3 regions of the Lentibacillus salinarum genome follow, and region 1 is predicted to be linked to each of the others. Evidence: riboswitches for the same ligand, from Rfam matches in the RefSeq annotation. Region 1 holds a riboswitch; each other region holds the start of a gene.

Region 1 (6,228 bases):
GTCCGAATGTCGGTTCATCGAACAGCAGAATATCCGGCGTCTCCTCCAGAACGGTCGCCACACTGAGCCTTCGTTTCTGCCCGCCGCTTAAAGCAAATGGATTGTTGTTTCGGTACGCTTTTAAATGGAATTGCTCCATCAGATGATCCGCAGCGCTTTCCATCCCCTCGTCGGCATAGCCGTTGAGCTTCATCCCGAAGGTTAACTCCTCATAGACGGTATCCGTGATGAACTGATGCTCTGGATTCTGAAAAACAAAACCCATGCGCTTTCGCAGGTCTTTCTCCTGCCATGTCCCCAGCGGGCGGTCAAACAGGGAGATAGTTCCAGCACACGGGTCTAGGAGGCCCGCCATCAGCTGAAGCAGGGTGGACTTCCCTGCTCCATTTTCCCCAACGATAACCACAAGCTCCCCGCCACAGACATTCATGCTCACATTCTTCAGTACCTCTTGTTTACGGCGGGAAAAGGACAGACCGCGGACAGAAAGAACGTTTTTCTCTGACGGCACAATCCGCGCCCACTTTTCCCGAAATGCGGGGCTATCGGAATACGCATCTGGCAAAAAAATCCCTTCTTGTTCCAAAATCTGTTTTTTCTCTGTGAACAACCGCTCCGGCCTATCATCTGCCAGCAGTTGTCCATCCCGGCCGATTACTAGTACCCGGCTGATAAGATCAAGCCAGTCATCAGCTTGATGTTCGATGATCAGAACAGATAGTTGCCGCTCTTTCTGGATTTTCCCCACCAATTTGATGAATTCCAGACTTGATACCGGATCGAGGTTTGCCGTCGGTTCATCAAGGATCAGCATTTCCGGCTCAAGCAGGAGGACGGCAGCGAGGGCAACCTTTTGCTTCTGTCCGCCCGACAGTTCATGGATTTTATTGTTTTCAAAACCTTCCATTCCGACTGCTTTCAGTACAGCTTTGATTCTCCCGCGGATCGCAGGAGCGGGAATCTTCCTGTTTTCCAGGGTGAATGCCAGCTCATCCTCCACCGTCATCATGCAGAACTGGCTTTCCGGGTCCTGAAAGACAATGCCGATTTCCTGTGTCAGCTCTCCCCTCTCAAATTCCGAAATATTTTTTCCATAGAAAAGGATATCCCCGGAAGCCGTTCCCTCGATGGCTTCCGGATACAACCCATTTAGACAGAGGGCGAGACTGCTTTTCCCGGCACCGCTTGCGCCCATCAAGAGGGTTACGTCATTCCGGTTCAACGTGAAACGGAGCCCATCGAACAATGGCTGTTCATCGATTTCCCCATAGGAAAAGGAAAAGTCACGCACCTCAAGTATCGGCTGCTGCCGTCCCTCAAGCACTTTCATATTGCCGCTTCCTTTGCAATGCTTTCCCTAAAGCATATCCGCGGAGCACCCCGGTTTTGGCAAGCTGATCACTGAGCCATTTACCAAGAACCCCTGTAATCAACGCACTGCTGATGATGCGTACGATCAGTGTCGAGCCGATCAGCCATGGCGCGAGTGCAATCATGCCAGCCGAGTAGAGATGCCAGGCAAAACTGAACACGGCGGCAGATATACCGGCAAGAACAAGAACACGCAGACGATAATCGTTCCACCTGGTAAGCGCGAAGACAAACTCTGCCCCTGCCCCCTGGATGGCGGCAGAAAGAAGCAGACCGGGGCCTGCCGCTGAACCGAGTAGGATCTCGATCACCCCTGCAATCACTTCAGCAGTGAAGGCGACCCCGGGTTTTCGCAGGATGTAAGCCGCCATGATTGAGACAATAAACCAGACACCATAGATGATCTCGTAGCCAAATGGTGCAAGGCCGAATGGTGCAAGGATATTACGAATCCCTTCCCCAACTAGGAAAAATAGGAGATAAATAATCCCGAAGACGACTCCTAAAATGGACATCAGGACAATTTCTTTTAGTTTCCATTGCTTCGTCATAAAATCGCTCCCCCTTATGTCTTATTGGACGGGCTGTTTGCTGAAATGGTAAACGTCATGGTTACATGGGAAACCTTCTCCTGCACACTGTCAAAGGACTGATGTAGCGCCTCAAAGATGGCCTTCACATCTCCATCCAATCTTGTTGCATAATGGGAAGCGCTCACCTCCACATTGCGGTGTTTGGAAAGGTCAATCTGTTCATAGATAGTATCCATATAATCCTCTCTACCCATTGGATATAGAGAAAATTTGCAGCCCGCTTGCTGAGAAATCTGTTTGGATGTCGCTTCATTCAGCGGTGTCTCAGCCCCATCCATATAGGCATCTGCCTCCGTATCCCCCGGGCAGCCGATGGAAAACGTGCCGCTCATCGCCACATGCTCCCCCGTATTTGCCGCATGCAGGAAAAGCGCTTGCGTCACATCGAAAACATGCTCCATCTTTCCACGCACACAGGTGCTCACATCATCCGTTTTTTTCCAGATGTTTGACGTATCCACCTCATCCAGCGCTCCCATAATAATGTCAACGAACTTGTCACTCATTGGGAGCAGCGTAAACTGGCACCCCGCAATTCTACTTGTTCCGCAGCTGTTGTTTTGCATGTTTCTCCTCCTTCTTGATTGTTACTACAAAAAAACTGCACTCCCGAGGGAATGCAGTTTACACGTATATACATAATCACGTTTATTTATTATACAGTGAACTGCACTTCCCCACGCTGGTATTATCCAGTTCGGGTTCAAAGGGTCAGACGAAGAATCCTCTCAGCCACCAATTCCGGCAGCTCCCCTAGTGCTTGTCGGTTATGCAGTTTTCCATGTATCTTCATGATAAATAGTTTTGTGAATTTTGTAAAGGGGTTAGTTATTACGCCTATAAGACCACAGGCTCTGCTACCTGTTTAATGATGCGCGGATATGCAAACCAACTATCAAGTTGTGTCTATGCCTGGCACCCTATTTTTGAATTGAACAGGTGATTCAATTTGTGAAAGAAAGATATCCCGAGCTTAAGATGAAATCCGCACATTTAACGATCAATCACCTGTCAAGCTTCCCGTGAGGATTCTTTTGTGCAGCTCGTTCAAAACACGGTAAAGCTTGAGGTATGTTCCGGGTTTTGCTCATGTATCAAGCAGCTGGTTTGCCTATCCATTATTCGCTTTATATTCCATCTTTTATTTACAAATATCCTCACTCTTTATTGAAGAAAAACTTATAATCTTGACGATGTCCCCATGTACTTGGAAAAAGAAACGCACTTTTATGACACAGCGTTTCTTATTTGAGACGACGCGCCTGTCCCACTGCCTCCTTTTCAGCCAATGAACAATAGCGTCCTCCATAGAAAATAAGAGGATCTTTTTCTTCAACGTTAATGTCGTTCACCTTCCCAAAAAACAATGTATGATCCCCTTCCACATGTTCCGTTACGACTTCACAAGAGATCTGTGCTAATACGCCAGGTAAAACTGGCTTACCATCAAGCCAATCAAACTCAATTTCCGTTTCACATTTCAGGTTCCCGGAAAAAATTCTTGATAATTCCTCTTGATTGGACGCTAGTATATTCACGGTGAACGCACCACTTCTCTTCAATTTACTAAGCATATGGACTTTTTCTCCAATTGAAATCGTCACTAACTTTGGACTAAGCGATACAGACATAAACGCATTGGCCGTCATGCCATGAACGTCGTCCCCATCCACCTCAGTCAAAATAACCGTAACACCTGTTGCAAACTTCCCCATCGCATTTCTGAATTGGTCAATATCCATTTATTTTATCCCTCCATTTTTTCAACAGTAACACCACTTGATTTAAGTCCACATATTTTTCGAATGTATTTAAATCATTTTACAAACTACGATAGATATATAGTAATATATGCTAAAACATATTATTCTGATTTGTCAACTTGGTATAAAAATAAAATGAACTATTGAAATTTTTGATAAACCATGAAATAATAATCCTTATAATTCACATAATTTTTATATGTTTTATTAAAAATGATGATCATCAAGCGGAGGTGTACACATGAATTTATTGGGACAAAGCACTATAGACGAACGAATTAATTTATTCTCTAAAACAGTCGAACCTTTTACAGAACGTGCCATAAAACATGATGAAAATGGAACTTTCCCTTTTGAAAACTTTGAGGATTTAAAAGCCATCGGTTATCCGGCAGTGACCTTACCGAAAGAACACGGAGGATTGGGAGCCTCTCTCCACGAAATGCTGCGCTACCAAGAAATAATTGGGAAGGCAGATGGATCGACCGCGCTTTCTATTGGATGGCATATGGGAATCATGAAACATCTTGGCGAAAATGACATTTGGAAGAAAGATAAATACGCATCTGTCGCACATGACGTAAAAGAAACTGGTGCATTACTCAACAATGCTGCATCAGAACCGGCTACAGGGAGTCCTACCCGCGGGGGCAAACCGGAAACCTTTGTAAAAGAAGATAGTACGGGTTGGGTGATTAATGGCAGAAAAACATTTACCACACTCGCCCCTATTCTTAGTTACTTTGTGGTAAGTGCTTCCATAGATGGCACCGATGATGTAGGGAATTTCCTGGTTAAACGTGATAGCGAAGGCGTCAGGATAGAAGAAACGTGGGATTCCATTGCGATGCGTGGAACTGGCAGCCATGACCTCGTATTAGAAAATGTCCATGTTGAAAAAGATGATCTTGTTGAAATGCCGTCATCAGGTAAACAGAAACCGGCTGGCTGGCTTTTACACATACCTGCTTGCTATTTAGGAATTGCTCAAGCCGCCCAACAGGCTGCAATCGATTTTGCAACAACTTATTCACCGAATAGCATTAAAGGAACGATTTCTGAATTGCCAAATGTGAAACAAAAAATCGGTGAAATCGAACTAGGCATATTAGAAGCAAAACATTTTCTTTATTCCGTTGCTAAGAAATGGGACGAAAGCGATGAAACCATTCGGAGCACAATGGGTCCTGAGCTTGGAGCCGTTAAATTATCCGTCGTAAATAAAGCGGTTGAAGCAGTTGATTTGGCCATGAGAATTGTTGGTGCACGCAGCTTGTCCAAGAAAAACAAACTGCAACTCTACTACCGTGATGTTCGGGCAGGATTGCACAACCCACCAATGGATGACATGACAATTATTAACCTTGCCGGTAAATCGATAAGTGATCATCAGTAGGGACAGAATACTTATCCCTGCAAATTACCATAAGATTTGGGACAGAGGGAACCTGTCCCCTTATTTGACAATTATTCAAACTAAAATTATAGGGATAATATGCTATATGATTCAATTTCAAGGGGGAAGAGACATGAAAAAAGGGAAATTTCTTAAAGGAATCGTAACAGGCGTAGCTTTCGTTACCCTCTTAGCGGGATGTGGGTCAGATACTGCCTCTGGTTCAGAAGGCGAAAGTGACTCAGATGTCAGAACAGTAAAAATTGCATTTGACCAAGGATCAAAGCCGATTACTTACGTAGACGATAATGGAAATCCAACCGGATATGATGTTGAAGTGATGAAATTGGTAGATGAATTACTGCCGGAATATGAATTTGAATACGTTGGAACAACAAATGAAGACTTGCTAATCGGTGTTCAACAAGGGAAGTTTCAGGCAGGCGTTAAAAATGCGTTCTGGACAGAGGAAAGAACGGAGAACTTCCTCTATCCTGAAGAATTTCTTGGTTTGAGCAGTATCGGTCTTGTGTTAACGAAAGAAAATGCGCATATCAAAACGTTAGAAGACTTTGCCTCAGAAGGGATGACGCTAGCGCCCATAGCAGCAAATAATGCACAATACACAGTAATTGATGAATATAATCAGGAAAATCCAGACAACCCGGTCAAACTAAAGTCTGGCGATCAATTTTCCGTTGACGTTGTTCAATGGGTAAATGAAGGCCGTGTCGATGGCGGTGTGTCGATAGAGGGAACGTTTGAAAAGCAAGTTGCAGCAGAAGATGGTCCATATCATAACTTAGTAAACGACGTTGTCTATAATGAATTCGATGTGATTAAAACATGGCCATTATTTAATTTGAATGAGGAAGAACTTGCAGCTGCCTATGACGAAGCAATTAAGCAGCTTAAGGAAGAAAATAAATTAAGTGAACTTAGTGAAGAATTTTATGGCAGAGACTTATTTAAAGTTTTGGATTCGGTGGACAGATAATCAACAAACAGAGGTGCAAAAATGGAGAAATATTTTGATGTAACCTATATATGGGAATCCATTCCAACCCTTCTGCCTTTTTTAAAAGTGACATTTTTCGTAGCAGGC
Region 2 (6,228 bases), on a different contig from region 1:
CGGTAATCATTGAAGCAAGCGCACCGTATTTATTGCCTTTTTGCCAATAAAGTCCCATTACAATCGGCCACATAAACGCCGCCTGTAGACCACCAAATGCGAATAAGTTCAGCCAGATAATCAAATCAGGTGGGTTGAGGGCCATCAGAAAAATGATAATTCCTAGGACCGCTGTAACCCCGAAACTGAGGCCCTTCACCCGATTATGTGATGCTTTCGGTTCGACGTAATTCAGATAAACATCTTTAACAATTGATGAGCTCACTAACAGTAACAACGAATCAACAGTTGACATAATCGCTGCCATCGGAGCCGCCAGCACAAGGCCTGCCAGCCAGTTCGGCAAAACTTCCAGTGCAATAAGCGGCATGACTTTATCGCCCACTTCAATACCAGGTAATATCGGTCTGGCCAGCACACCAATCAAATGCATATTCAGCATGATGACACCGACAACGATTGTACCGATAATGATGGCACGATGCATAGAGCGGGAGTCCTTATAGGACATCGCCCTGACGGTGATCTGCGGCAAGGCCACAACCCCTACGCCAACCAGTATCCAGAACGATGACACAAAGGCCGGTGTAAGGGTGCCCTCAGCACCATATGGCGTAATCAAATTCGGGTTTTCTGCGGAAAGATCCGACATGAGATTGGAAAGCCCACCCCCTGCGATAATGGTTGCGATCAGCAATATGAGGGTCCCGACAAACATAATCGTCCCTTGGATGGCATCCGTCAGCGCTACCGCCCGGAAACCGCCGATGATCACATAGATCAGTACGAACAGCGCGAAAATGAATAATGCCGTTGTATATGGAATGCCGACCAATGATTCAATCAGACGGGCCCCACCAATCCACTGAGCTGCCATGGCGGAAAATAAAAAGATAATAATGCTGAATGCCGAAAACAGGACAACCCATTTGGAGCGATACCGTTCTTTCAAAAAGTCCACCATTGTCAGTGCTTTATATTTCCGTGTGACAATCGCAAATTTTTTCCCCAGTACCATCAGGACGAAGTAACCGGTCGATACTTGTGTCATCGCCAGAAGCACCCAGCCAAGCCCCTCGGTATAAGCCGTACCGGGACCGCCAATAAAACTGCTGGCACTGCCATAAGTTGCCGTCATCGTCATCGCCAGAACGAATCCGCCAAGACTTCTGCCGCCGAGAAAATAATCCTGAATGAATGTATTGGATGATCGTATGTATTTACCGGCCCACACACCAACCCCAAATATAATTAACAATACGCCAATTAACGGAACTAATGCCTCCCAATTCATGTTTCATTCCCCTCTTCATCAAACGAAACATCCACAAACCATTTTTTGACGACAATTGTCACCAGAACAGCCATGACAACAAACCCCAGCACACAGCTATAAAAAAACCACGCTGGCAGCCCGAAAACATATGTATAGTCGGATGGGTCCTTACCGCCAAGACCATATGCGAAGGCAAACCACCAGATAAAGTTGAAAATTGCCAGTCCAATCCCTATTAATGCCTCACGGTTAGCTATTTTGTAACGTGGGTCACTATCCGACATATTCTGCCCTTTCATTAAATGAGCCCCCTTTTACAGTTCAAATCCCTCACAGCAAAAAACGCCAAGTTACGACTTTTCTCTATTAATATAACATAGTACATCAGGTTGTAAATATTTAAAAAATTGATCCAAGAGTAGAACTTAAATGACACACGAAAAAAGAGTGACCACTGGGAAATCACTCTTTTTTCACCATTTATTCGGTTGGACTAGCTTGTGGCGGGGCTTTTCGTGCCAAGCACATGATGCCGGCGATTAAATAAAAGATGCCACCAAATATCAATGTTCCAAAGGTAATCAAAGTAGACACTGCAGCCGTCACAATCAAAATAATGCCAGCCGCTTTTGGTTTATTGTTACCTTTTACGAATAAAATTGATAGAATACCCAAAATCAGAGCAATCACAGAAAGAGCGATAATAAACCAGCCGCTCCCTTGCATCATTCCAAGGGCCGCTTCCATATCACCGGCTGCAATTTCAGGCTGCTGTATTTCTTCTGTTGTTTCATCTAAAACAGTCTCATTACCAAACAGCCATACCATGAATCCGCCGAAAATTGTAAAAAGAAAATAAACAATGGCACCAATGATGGTTAAGACGATTTCACCTGTTCTGCTCATATAAATACCTCCTCCGTTTCATCTTATGCGACGTGGAAAATCATTTATTCAACGCCCACTGTTTTATCAATTGTACCATAAATCAGATCGGTCTTACCGATATATGTCATGTTCAATGACAGCAAGCTGACTCCCGGCATTCTTCCATTCTACCAGACTTGATGTGAAATTTTAATAATCTCATGACAAACGCTTCCCCTTCTGTTACACTTAACATGTATAAAAGAATAGTTTGCGAACTACTAGGGGTGCCCAGCAATCGTGGGCTGAGAGGAAAGGCGTTCTAAGCTTTCCGACTCTTACGGACCTGATCTGGTTAAGACCAGCGTAGGGAAGTAGTCTGACGACATACCGATTTCAGCTATTTCAAGCCAGGTCCAGTCTATGGATCTGGCTTTTTTTATGATTTCCTCCCACCCCTAATGAGAGGAGGGACTCGAATCGAATTGAAACGAACACGCTTACTGACAACAATGGCTGTTTTTGTCGCTATTGGAACGCTGGGAGCACAGCTCTTATGGTTCCCGGCGGGCGTCGCCAAGGCTTACCCGGTGCAGCATGCCGTCAACGTCATGGCAGCTGTGACACTGGGACCCGGACCGGCCGTTGTTATCGCATTTATGATCGGTCTGCTCCGAAATATGCTCGGTCTGGGCACGCTACTTGCTTTTCCCGGCGGCATGGTCGGTGCTTTTCTCGCCGGCTGGTTTTATCAGATAACAAACAGAAAAGGGATGGCCGCGCTTGGTGAAGCAATCGGGACCGGCATCATGGGGTCACTGTTCGCTGTGCCATTTGCACGAATACTACTGGGCAGCTCGGCCGGGGCATTTTTCTTTATCCCATCGTTTCTCGTCAGCAGTGTTTCAGGTGCTTTAATCGGCTGGTTCATCGTGTCCAAAGTGAACCAGGCAAACATATTGGAAAATCGCGTATAAGGAGGCTTTACCATGCACCATATACCCGCAGCCTTGACAATTGCCGGTACCGACCCAAGTGGCGGTGCTGGCATCCAGGCAGATCTAAAGACTTTTCAGGAATTAAAAACGTATGGCATGTCGATCATCACATCCGTTGTCGCCCAAAATACAACGGGCGTCCAAGATGTACAGCATATAACGGTTCCCATGATCAAACAGCAATTGGATTCAGTCCTTTCCGATATTCCGTTTCAGGCATTCAAAACTGGTATGCTCGCGAATGTCGATATCATGAATGCCATTTCCAACAAAATCTCCGGATTAGCTATCCCTTATATTATGGATCCGGTGATGGTGACCACAAGTGGTGATACGCTGATTTCAGAGGACTCCCGCGATTACCTGCGCGAAAGCTTGCTTCCATTGACGACATTGGTCACACCGAATGTCCCGGAAGCAGAAGTGATTATTGGCGAAACCATTGAAACATCCGAAGACATGCAGCGGGCTGCCAAACGGATTGTCCATGAATTCGGTGCAGGGGCTGCCTTAGTGAAAGGCGGTCATATGCAAGGAAAGGCTGTCGACTTTTTATATGCGGGCGAAAAAATGCATACCTTTTCAGCCGAGCGGATTGATACAAAAAACACGCATGGCACCGGCTGTACCTATTCAGCAGCCATCACAGCTTATCTAAGTCAAGGCTATAAATTATCTGACGCTGTTCAACAGGCCAAAGACTTTGTAACCGCAGCCATCAGGGGCGCCTTTTCAATTGGACATGGAAGCGGTCCGACAAACCATTGGGTACACCGGACGGAAAGGGTGACATAAATGAACGACAACATCATTCAAAAGGTTCGCGAAACAACACCACTTATCCACCATCTCACCAATCAAGTGGTCATGAATTTTTCAGCGAACGGGTTGTTATCGTTTGGCGCTGCCCCGGTTATGGCAAAAGCTGAAGAAGAAGCGGCGGACATGGCGTCCAATGCCGATGGTCTCCTACTTAATATCGGTACGCTGACTGCTCAAGAGTTGCCGTCGATGATTCAGGCAGGCAAAGCGGCCAATGAAAAAGGAATTCCGGTCGTGCTTGATCCAGTCGGTGTTGCTGCAACCCCTTTCCGGACAACAGCGGTGAAAAACATCCTGGATGAGGTGCAGCCGACCGTGATTAAAGGGAACGCTGGTGAACTCGCACACCTCGTTGAAATCCCATGGGAAACAAAAGGTGTCGAATCCATTGGTGACGGGAATGCCGATAAAATTGCTTCCAAGGTGGCTGAAATGTATCAGACTACCGCCATTGTCACCGGGAAAACAGACGTCATTTGTATGGATGGTGCGACGCTGCATAATGACTCTGGCCATTCATTTTTAAGCAAAATCACCGGGGCCGGCTGTCTGCTCGGTTCTGTGTTAACGGCGTGCCTGACAACAAACGAAGCCATCGGGCAACAAGCACTGACTGCTGCTGAATTTTACGGATTGGCCGCAGAACATGCAGCCAAACGATCAGATGTCAATGGCCCAGGAACGTTTCTCCCTCGTTTCATCGATGCCCTGTCACTTGATCCTGCTGAGCTGGAAAGGAAATAGCTTATGAACCTGAGAAAATACTTTATCATGGGTAGTCAGAACTGCAACTACACACCAGAGGATGTTTTGGAAAAAGCAGCACAAGCGGGTATTACAGCTTTTCAGTTCCGCGAAAAAGGAGAAGGATCACTAACTGGTCAAGACAAATTGGCGTTAGGGCGCAGACTGCGCGACATTTGTACGCGTTATAACGTTTTGTTTTTCGTAAACGATGATATTGATCTGGTTGAACGATTAGGCGCTGACGGCATCCATGTTGGACAGGATGACATGCGGCTTAAAGAAGTGCGAAAGATGTTTCCCGATAAAATAATTGGATTGTCTGTATCCAGTCAAACCGAGGTCGAGAACAGTTCCATTGAGTTAGCTGACTATCTTGGAGCGGGGTCAGTCTTTGCAACATCATCTAAGGACGATGCCGAACAAGCAGTTGGCACCAAGTGGATTAAAACATTAAAGCGGCAATTTCCCGACATGCCGATTGTCGGGATCGGTGGGATTACAGAAAAAAACGCAGCCTCTGTCATCAACGCCGGGGCGGATGGGGTTGCCGTTATTTCAGCGATTACGAAAGCTGACAATGTGGAGGTTACTGTTCAAAACCTTTGAAGTCGATGGAAAAGGCAGAAGGGGTAGTCTCTTCGCCCCTTCTGCCTTATTCCACCCTTATTCTTCTCCTCCCTTTCAGCCAAAAATTGTGAACTTCAGGTTTTTAGTTGTGAACATCGGGTTTTTGACTGTGAACTTCGGGATTTCCGACAAAGTCTTTATACTGCGAAGGGGCGGTTGTGAACATTCTGGCCGAAAACCAGCCAATTCTGTGACAACTTCAGTCAAAATTATTCCGGTCCGCATACACGGCCATCGCATCACGCATGAACTCGGCCAGACCATCACCATACTTATCGATGTTTTTCGTGAAGCGTTCATCATCAACATACATTTGACCAAGCCCTTTGAAAGCTTCAAGTGAATAGTTGCCAATCTTATTCAAGTAGTCATACCAGACTTTTATGCCCGCTTGTGCTTCATCCGAATCAGGTGCTTGATGCCGGATTGCAGCAAGATCCCGATAAATTTGGTCAAATTCTTCACCCAATGCTTTCTGTTCATCGTTTGACATCTTGTTGATTTTGTTATTCGACTCATCAACCGCTTCATCACCCCAGCGTTCGCGGGCTTCCTGTTCGTATGGGTTTTTGCTGAAATCAAAGCCCTCAAACTTTTCCAAATCACTCATGTAAATCGCCCCTTTCATATGCTGGATCGTCTTATCAATCGTCGCAATCATGTGATCCAGTCGGGCGCGCTCCTCCAGCAGCATCTTCCGCTGAATCTGAAATGCCTCCTCCCTGTCAAATGACGGACTATTGATTATCGCTTTTATTTTCTTCAAAGGGAAGCCCAGCTGTTTAAAAAATAGTATCTGCTGCAATGATTCAAGATCCTTTTGTGAATAAATCCGATAGCCTGATTCAGTGGTATCCGGTTTGAGCAATCCAATGTCATCATAATGATGCA
Region 3 (6,228 bases), on a different contig from region 1:
CCAAAGCAAAATCATTCGTCATGGCATAAACGAGAGAGCCGGTGAACGCTACATGCCAGTAGTTCCACACATCGACATTCAATGTTTTCGTCAATCCAAACAGCAGCAGGACAAAATTGATACCGAGTGCGATTGGAATCGCCAGGCTGCCCAATGCAGTTCCATATGAAATCGCCGCTGCGGCCGACCAGCCGACATCAATCGTGTTTAAATCAAAATCAAAGCGGGCGACCATCGATTCAGCTGCCGGCCCTAAACTTGACGTCAATAATTCAATGATCAGGTTCAATCCGACAAATCCGATCCCAACTGTCAGCCCTGCGTAAAAGGCATTTTTTAGCTTTGTCCCTAAAATAAGCGCAAATACGAATATAATCATTGGGAGCATGACATTTGCTCCCAAATCGACAAACCATTGTAAGACTTGCAAAGACTCACCCCTCTGTCAGCACAATCTGCTTTCAACCCCATCAGGTGACATAACGTCAGCCAAAAAACTTGTGATAAAGCGACTTGGCTTCTGTCGCATCATTTGTCCCGTGGATAAGCACACGGCCATCTTTAAACATGACCATGCGATTGTGATTGGCTTTAAATTGAAGCAGAAATGAATTTTGCTCCACTTTTCCCAGTTTCGACAAATTCGCTGCCACCCTCTCCAGGTCTCGTGTTTCCTTCGATGCCGGCCGGATTTGCACCGTATTACGCCCGCAAAGCACTTCGGTTTTCGTCTGGGATTGGCTCAAGAATGGGTGAATCGGCTCCTTCCCGCAGGACGGGCAATCTACCTTTTGTAATTTATCCACGTTGACGGTGGACTGTTCATTTTCCCAGACATCGAATGAAATTAGCTCGCGCCGCAAGCTGGCCCAGTTTTCCGTCAAAATTTTGAGTGCTTCAGCTGTCTGGTGCCCAACCACGATCTGCACGACCGGGCTGATCACGCCGCCTGTATCGCAGGTCAATCCGCCGATCGGGATACCTTCCATTAAACAATGTAAGCACGGCGAGGTGCCTGGCACGATCGTATAACTGATCCCATAACTGGCAACAATCGACCCATAAATCCACGGAATCCCATATTTTTGTGCCGCATCATTGATGATCATGCGAATCTCAAAATTGTCGGTAGCATCCATAATCAGATCAACACCCGATACGAATTGTTCCATCTCAGCCGGGGTGACATCGGCAATATGCGCCTCAATCGTCACGTCACGATTGATCGCTTCCAATCGTTCCCTGGCCGAAACAGCTTTCGGAATGTGATTTTCAGCATCCTTTTCCGTAAATAATTGTTGACGCTGCAGGTTGCTCCATTCGACATAATCCCGATCCACAATCGTGATTTTGCCGACACCGGAACGGACTAAAATTTCCGCATTGCCCGTTCCAAGTGCGCCGGCCCCTATTACCAGGACATGCTTATTTTGAAGCAACGTCTGTCCTTCTTCCCCAATACCGGGAAATAATACTTGGCGGGAGTACCGTTCAAACATTAGACACTAATTCCTTCCATGGGACTGCTTGCGGTAGCATAGCGTTTTTTCGGAATCCGTCCTGCTTCATAGCCTAATCGGCCGGCTTCTGTCGCCAGCTTCATCGCTTCAGCCATTTTAACGGGATCCGAAGCTGCTGAGACGGCTGTATTCAAGAGAACGCCATCACCCCCCAGCTCCATCGCTGTCACGACATCTTTCGGCGAACCGATCCCGGCATCGACAATGACAGGCACCGTTAATTGTTCGATAATTAAGCTTAAATTAAGCGCATTAACAATCCCCCGGCCGGAACCAATCGGCGAAGCCCCGGGCATAACAGCATGAGCACCCGCTTCTTCAAGCCGCTGCGCCAGCACAACATCATCCGACGTGTACGGTAAAACCGTATAACCCTCTTTCACCAGTTCCTCAGTTGCGTTTAACGTTTCGATGGGGTCAGGCAGCAGTGTTTTGTCGTCGCCTATCACCTCCACTTTGATCATGTCACACAGCCCTGAGGCATTTGCCAGTTTTGCGGTGCGCACCGCTTCTTCAGCTGTTTTAGCACCTGCTGTATTCGGCAGGAGACTATATTTTTCCACATCAAGCTTTTCCAGAAAATTCGGCTGGGACGGTTCAAAAATATTCATCCGCCGCACTGAAAACGTCAGGACATCGGTTTCTGAGACATCCACCGCTTGTTTTTGCATATCAAAATTGGGATATTTACCTGTTCCGAGAAATAATCGAGAATTAAATGATTTGTCACCAATTGTTAACATTCAACCGCCTCCTACAAATTGGACTAATTCAATTTTGTCACCATCTGCCACTTTCTGCGCCGTGTGCGTCTCTTTATCCAGTATGTCGCCATTGTGCTCGACAATGACTACCGGATTGTTAATGTTAAAATGCTGTTTCACATCCGCGATTGTCTTCACCGTATCAGGCATTTCGGCCATGTTGCCATTGACAATGAGTTGCATAAGTTCACCCCCTTTGAAACATGAGTCCACTGCGACAGTCCGTTAACGAATATCATAACGTCGTACAGCTACCAGCGGATCGTCCGCCAACAAAATACCCGACAGGACCGCAACACCGGCAGCACCGGACGCCATAACATCGCGCGCATTTTCCGGGGTAATGCCGCCAATCGCCATGACCGGGATCGATGTGCTTTGGACCACTTCCCGCAGCCCCACCAGTCCTCTCGATTCCACACCAGGTTTTGAACCACTTTCAAAGATGTGACCGTAAAACAGATAATCTGCTCCATCCGCCTCCGCAGCTGTGGCTTCATCGATCGAATGAACTGAACAACCGATGCGCAAACCGCTATACAGATGCCGGGCTTTGGCAACACCAATGCTCCGGTGTGTCAACTGCACACCCGCGACCGCCTTCTTGTAGGCTGTTTCAGCATTTGTATTCACAACGATTTTCCCTTGCGGCACTTCCGCTGCTATGAAGCTATCAATGGTCTCCTCCAATTGACTGACCGTCCACGTCTTTTCACGCAGATGGATATAATCAATATATGGATGAATCTGCTTAACGATCGAAATCAATTCCTCGGGCGACTGTTTTCCAGTTGAAATAACATGAAGCTCCTGAATACGCATCCCTCCTCCTGTATTCACCGGCCCAACGAAAAAAACCACTTTCCAAAAGCCAATGGAAAGTGGTTTGAGCATCGCTATCAACAAGGAACATAGTGCTGTTCAACTTGCCACTTCCCTACGCCGGCTTTAACCGTCTCAAGTTCAAAGGGTCTCAGAGTAGCCACTCCGATCTCAGCCTTTTACAAAAGCACCCCTAGTGGAATTACAAAATTATTCAATTTAACATTAAATTAACACGAAAATTCAGATGTGTCAAAAAAGCGTAAGGAATACAGCATCGGTTGAAACCTCCTGGAGTCCCTAATATATTGCTTGATCGGAATAAGACATGCTAAACTGTATCCCATATAAACTAGATTGATAGCTGTTCCGGACTGACTGACGGTTTGTCGCCACATGATAAACCGTTTTAATAATGCCAGTAGGTGAAACGTCAATCAGTGGCGTGGTTGGGCCTGCAGGATGTGGTCATGCAGACGTTGGCAATTGACGTGGCGGTTTTAGTCTGCGTTTCCTCCCCCCCATTGCACTAATAATAAGGAAGAAAGACTAATTACTCGGGCGTCGTTGAGCCTGCATCGCGCAAACCCGAACAAAATCGGACATATACTGGCCGTTGAGTGATGCGTCCATCCGATTATCAACCAGAGTGGGGCGGTTATCGACCGGAGAATGCCGAACTTCAACCGGAGTGGGGCGGTTATCGACCGGAGAATGCCGAACTTCAACCGGGACGGGGTGGCTATCAACCGGAGAGCGCGGAACTTCGACCGGAGCGGGGCGGTTATCAACCAGAGAACGCCGAACTTCAACCGGAGTGGAGCGGTTATCAACCGGAGAAGGCTGAACTTCAACCGGAGTGGCATGGTTATCGACCGGAGAATGCCGAACATCAACCGGAGTGGGGCGGTTATCGACCGGAGAAGGCTGAACTTCGACCGGAGCAGGGCGGTTATCAACCGGAGAAGGCTGAACATCAACGGGGCCGCACTTATCATTCCTGATTTCGCCCCGCAGGCTTGACGCGGGGGCTACGGCGAACAGGACGTGCCGGGCCGACAATGCGACAGGACGCCCGAATTTTTGTCGGCCTGCCGGTTACATACGTGATAAAACAAGAACATGGAGGTGGGGAAGATGGAGAGACTGGTTAAAGATTTGATCATGATCGTGGCCGGAACATTACTTTATGCCCTGGCGCTGACCTTTCTGGCAATCCCGAACAATCTCGCTGACGGCGGTCTTCCGGGATTATCGATTATATTACACTATGCGTTTGACTGGTCACCGGGTATTGTGAACTTCATTTTGGCATCGATCATCATCCTGATTGGCTATCGCGTATTGCCACGACGCACCATTTTTCTGACTGTGATCACCGCGCCGCTCATTTCATTTTTTATGTATATCACCGAAATCGGAGTTGATTCGTTGGGAGACCCGCTCGTATCAGCCATTTTCGCGGGATTTTTCATTGGTATCGGCGCCGGCCTGATTTTTCGGACCGGCAGTTCCATGGGTGGGACTAGCGTTATTGCGCGTATGCTGAACCACAACTTCGGACTGGATTTGACGCGGACCAACTTTGCGCTCGACGCAGCTGTTGTGACATCCGGTCTGTTTATCATCGGTCCGCTCCACACCATGTATACGATCGTTTCATTATTTGTTGGTAAAAAGGCGACAGATCTGATCATCGAAGGGCTTGACACACGAAAAGCCGTCAGCATCATTTCCGCTTATGCCCCGGAAATAACCGATGAAGTCGTTCAGCAAATGAAAACAAGCGCAACGGTATTTGAAGGCTATGGTGGTTACATGAAAGATAACGCTGATATGGCCTACATCATCATTAACAAATACCAGATTATGAAACTCAAACGCATCATCAACACAGTCGATGACAGAGCCTTCGTCGTCATCCACGACGTCCGTGATGTATTCGGCGGTAGCTTCTCCTGGTCAAAAAAACCATAGTAACGGAGGTATCGTTATCTCGGGCGGGAGATTGCGCCCTCGAGCTGAAGATTGTGCGCTCGGGCTGAAGTTTCCCCGCTCGGGACGAAGATTCTGCCCTCGAGCCGAAGACTGTGCCCTCGGGCTGAAGTTTTTCCGCACGGGCTGAAGATCGAGCTCTGCCCTACTAACAAAACGGAACAGGGCTGACACACCAGCCCTGTTCCATTCACAAATTATTCAGTTGGTATGCCGTCAAGCCATTCGTCAACCAGATCGGGATTATTATCAATAAATTCCTGGACAACTTCTGCCGGATCCTCATCTTCCGCATGGACTTTCGGCATCATTTCATCAATCATCTCATACGTTTCATCATATTGTTCCATCACTTTGTATGCTCTTGGCGCATCTTCCTCCAGGCCATCACGGGCGACTGTATAAATCTGATCACCAGCCCCACCATAAATTTCCTCTGGATCCTCTAGCATTTTCAAATCCATTGTACCGAAAATCCAGTGTGGTTTCCAAAGCGGCACAATAATCGGTTCTTCATTTTCAACAGCTGCCTCTAATTCAGCAAGCATCGCCGCTTCAGAGCTTGTCGTCAGCTCCCAATTGTCCAAACCATATACGTCAAACGCTTCTTCCGTGTTTTCCATAATGCCGGCACCTGGATCGATTCCGACAACCTCCCAATTAACTGATTCACCAAGTTCCTCATTATCTTTTAAATCCTCAATTGAATTCACATCTTCCATGTAACTCGGAACGGACAAAGCCAGTGGTGCCTCATCAAGCACCTGTTTGACCTGGACAATATCGTCTTCATATTCCTCCCAGTATGATGCGTGGGTGGCCGGAAGCCATGCGGATGTATGGAAGTCAGCCGAACCATCGGCAACACTGGACCACATCGGGCCGGCCTCGACCTGTGTCAGTTCAACATTGTAACCGACTTTCTCAAGCAGTGCACCCAGCATATGTGTACTGATGGTTTCCCTTGCCCACGCCACGTAAGGCTGGGTTAAATCCTCCTGCCCCAATTCAGGCCCGTCACTTGTTTCTTCAGTGCCCTCGTCTTTCGAGGCATCCGTATCTTCTTCCTCTTCGCCATTACCTCCGCATGCTGCCAAGAGCATTGACAACATAAGAAGCAACACAAA

Evidence for each region. A riboswitch is a leader RNA that binds a small molecule or an ion and turns the genes downstream of it on or off. The one in region 1 is predicted to bind thiamine pyrophosphate.
Region 2: it holds a riboswitch for thiamine pyrophosphate, as region 1 does, so the genes downstream of both, thiW (energy coupling factor transporter S component ThiW) here and ACFQ4A_RS04275 (YkoF family thiamine/hydroxymethylpyrimidine-binding protein) in region 1, are expected to answer to the same signal.
Region 3: it holds a riboswitch for thiamine pyrophosphate, as region 1 does, so the genes downstream of both, ACFQ4A_RS11990 (thiamine phosphate synthase) here and ACFQ4A_RS04275 (YkoF family thiamine/hydroxymethylpyrimidine-binding protein) in region 1, are expected to answer to the same signal.

Annotation. Positions count from the first base shown of each region.
Region 1 covers NZ_JBHTNH010000003.1:209,894-216,121, forward strand. Annotated here, with positions in the region: gene ACFQ4A_RS04265 (ABC transporter ATP-binding protein) at 1-1,330, opposite strand, end outside; gene ACFQ4A_RS04270 (ECF transporter S component) at 1,317-1,922, opposite strand; gene ACFQ4A_RS04275 (YkoF family thiamine/hydroxymethylpyrimidine-binding protein) at 1,937-2,530, opposite strand; TPP riboswitch at 2,622-2,729, opposite strand; gene ACFQ4A_RS04280 (flavin reductase family protein) at 3,209-3,706, opposite strand; gene ACFQ4A_RS04285 (acyl-CoA dehydrogenase family protein) at 3,969-5,123, shown strand; gene ACFQ4A_RS04290 (transporter substrate-binding domain-containing protein) at 5,257-6,120, shown strand; gene ACFQ4A_RS04295 (amino acid ABC transporter permease) at 6,142-6,228, shown strand, end outside.
Region 2 covers NZ_JBHTNH010000060.1:45,977-52,204, reverse strand. Annotated here, with positions in the region: gene panF (sodium/pantothenate symporter) at 1-1,294, opposite strand, end outside; gene ACFQ4A_RS18475 (YhdT family protein) at 1,291-1,560, opposite strand; gene ACFQ4A_RS18470 (DUF4064 domain-containing protein) at 1,757-2,182, opposite strand; TPP riboswitch at 2,417-2,533, shown strand; gene thiW (energy coupling factor transporter S component ThiW) at 2,629-3,120, shown strand; gene thiD (bifunctional hydroxymethylpyrimidine kinase/phosphomethylpyrimidine kinase) at 3,133-3,936, shown strand; gene thiM (hydroxyethylthiazole kinase) at 3,937-4,707, shown strand; gene thiE (thiamine phosphate synthase) at 4,711-5,316, shown strand; gene ACFQ4A_RS18445 (MerR family transcriptional regulator) at 5,537-6,228, opposite strand, start outside.
Region 3 covers NZ_JBHTNH010000026.1:9,009-15,236, reverse strand. Annotated here, with positions in the region: gene ACFQ4A_RS12010 (PTS galactitol transporter subunit IIC) at 1-430, opposite strand, end outside; gene ACFQ4A_RS12005 (MoeB/ThiF family adenylyltransferase) at 486-1,499, opposite strand; gene ACFQ4A_RS12000 (thiazole synthase) at 1,499-2,263, opposite strand; gene thiS (sulfur carrier protein ThiS) at 2,264-2,467, opposite strand; gene ACFQ4A_RS11990 (thiamine phosphate synthase) at 2,510-3,106, opposite strand; TPP riboswitch at 3,202-3,311, opposite strand; gene ACFQ4A_RS11985 (hypothetical protein) at 3,779-4,129, shown strand; gene ACFQ4A_RS11980 (YitT family protein) at 4,244-5,083, shown strand; gene ACFQ4A_RS11975 (glycine betaine ABC transporter substrate-binding protein) at 5,299-6,213, opposite strand.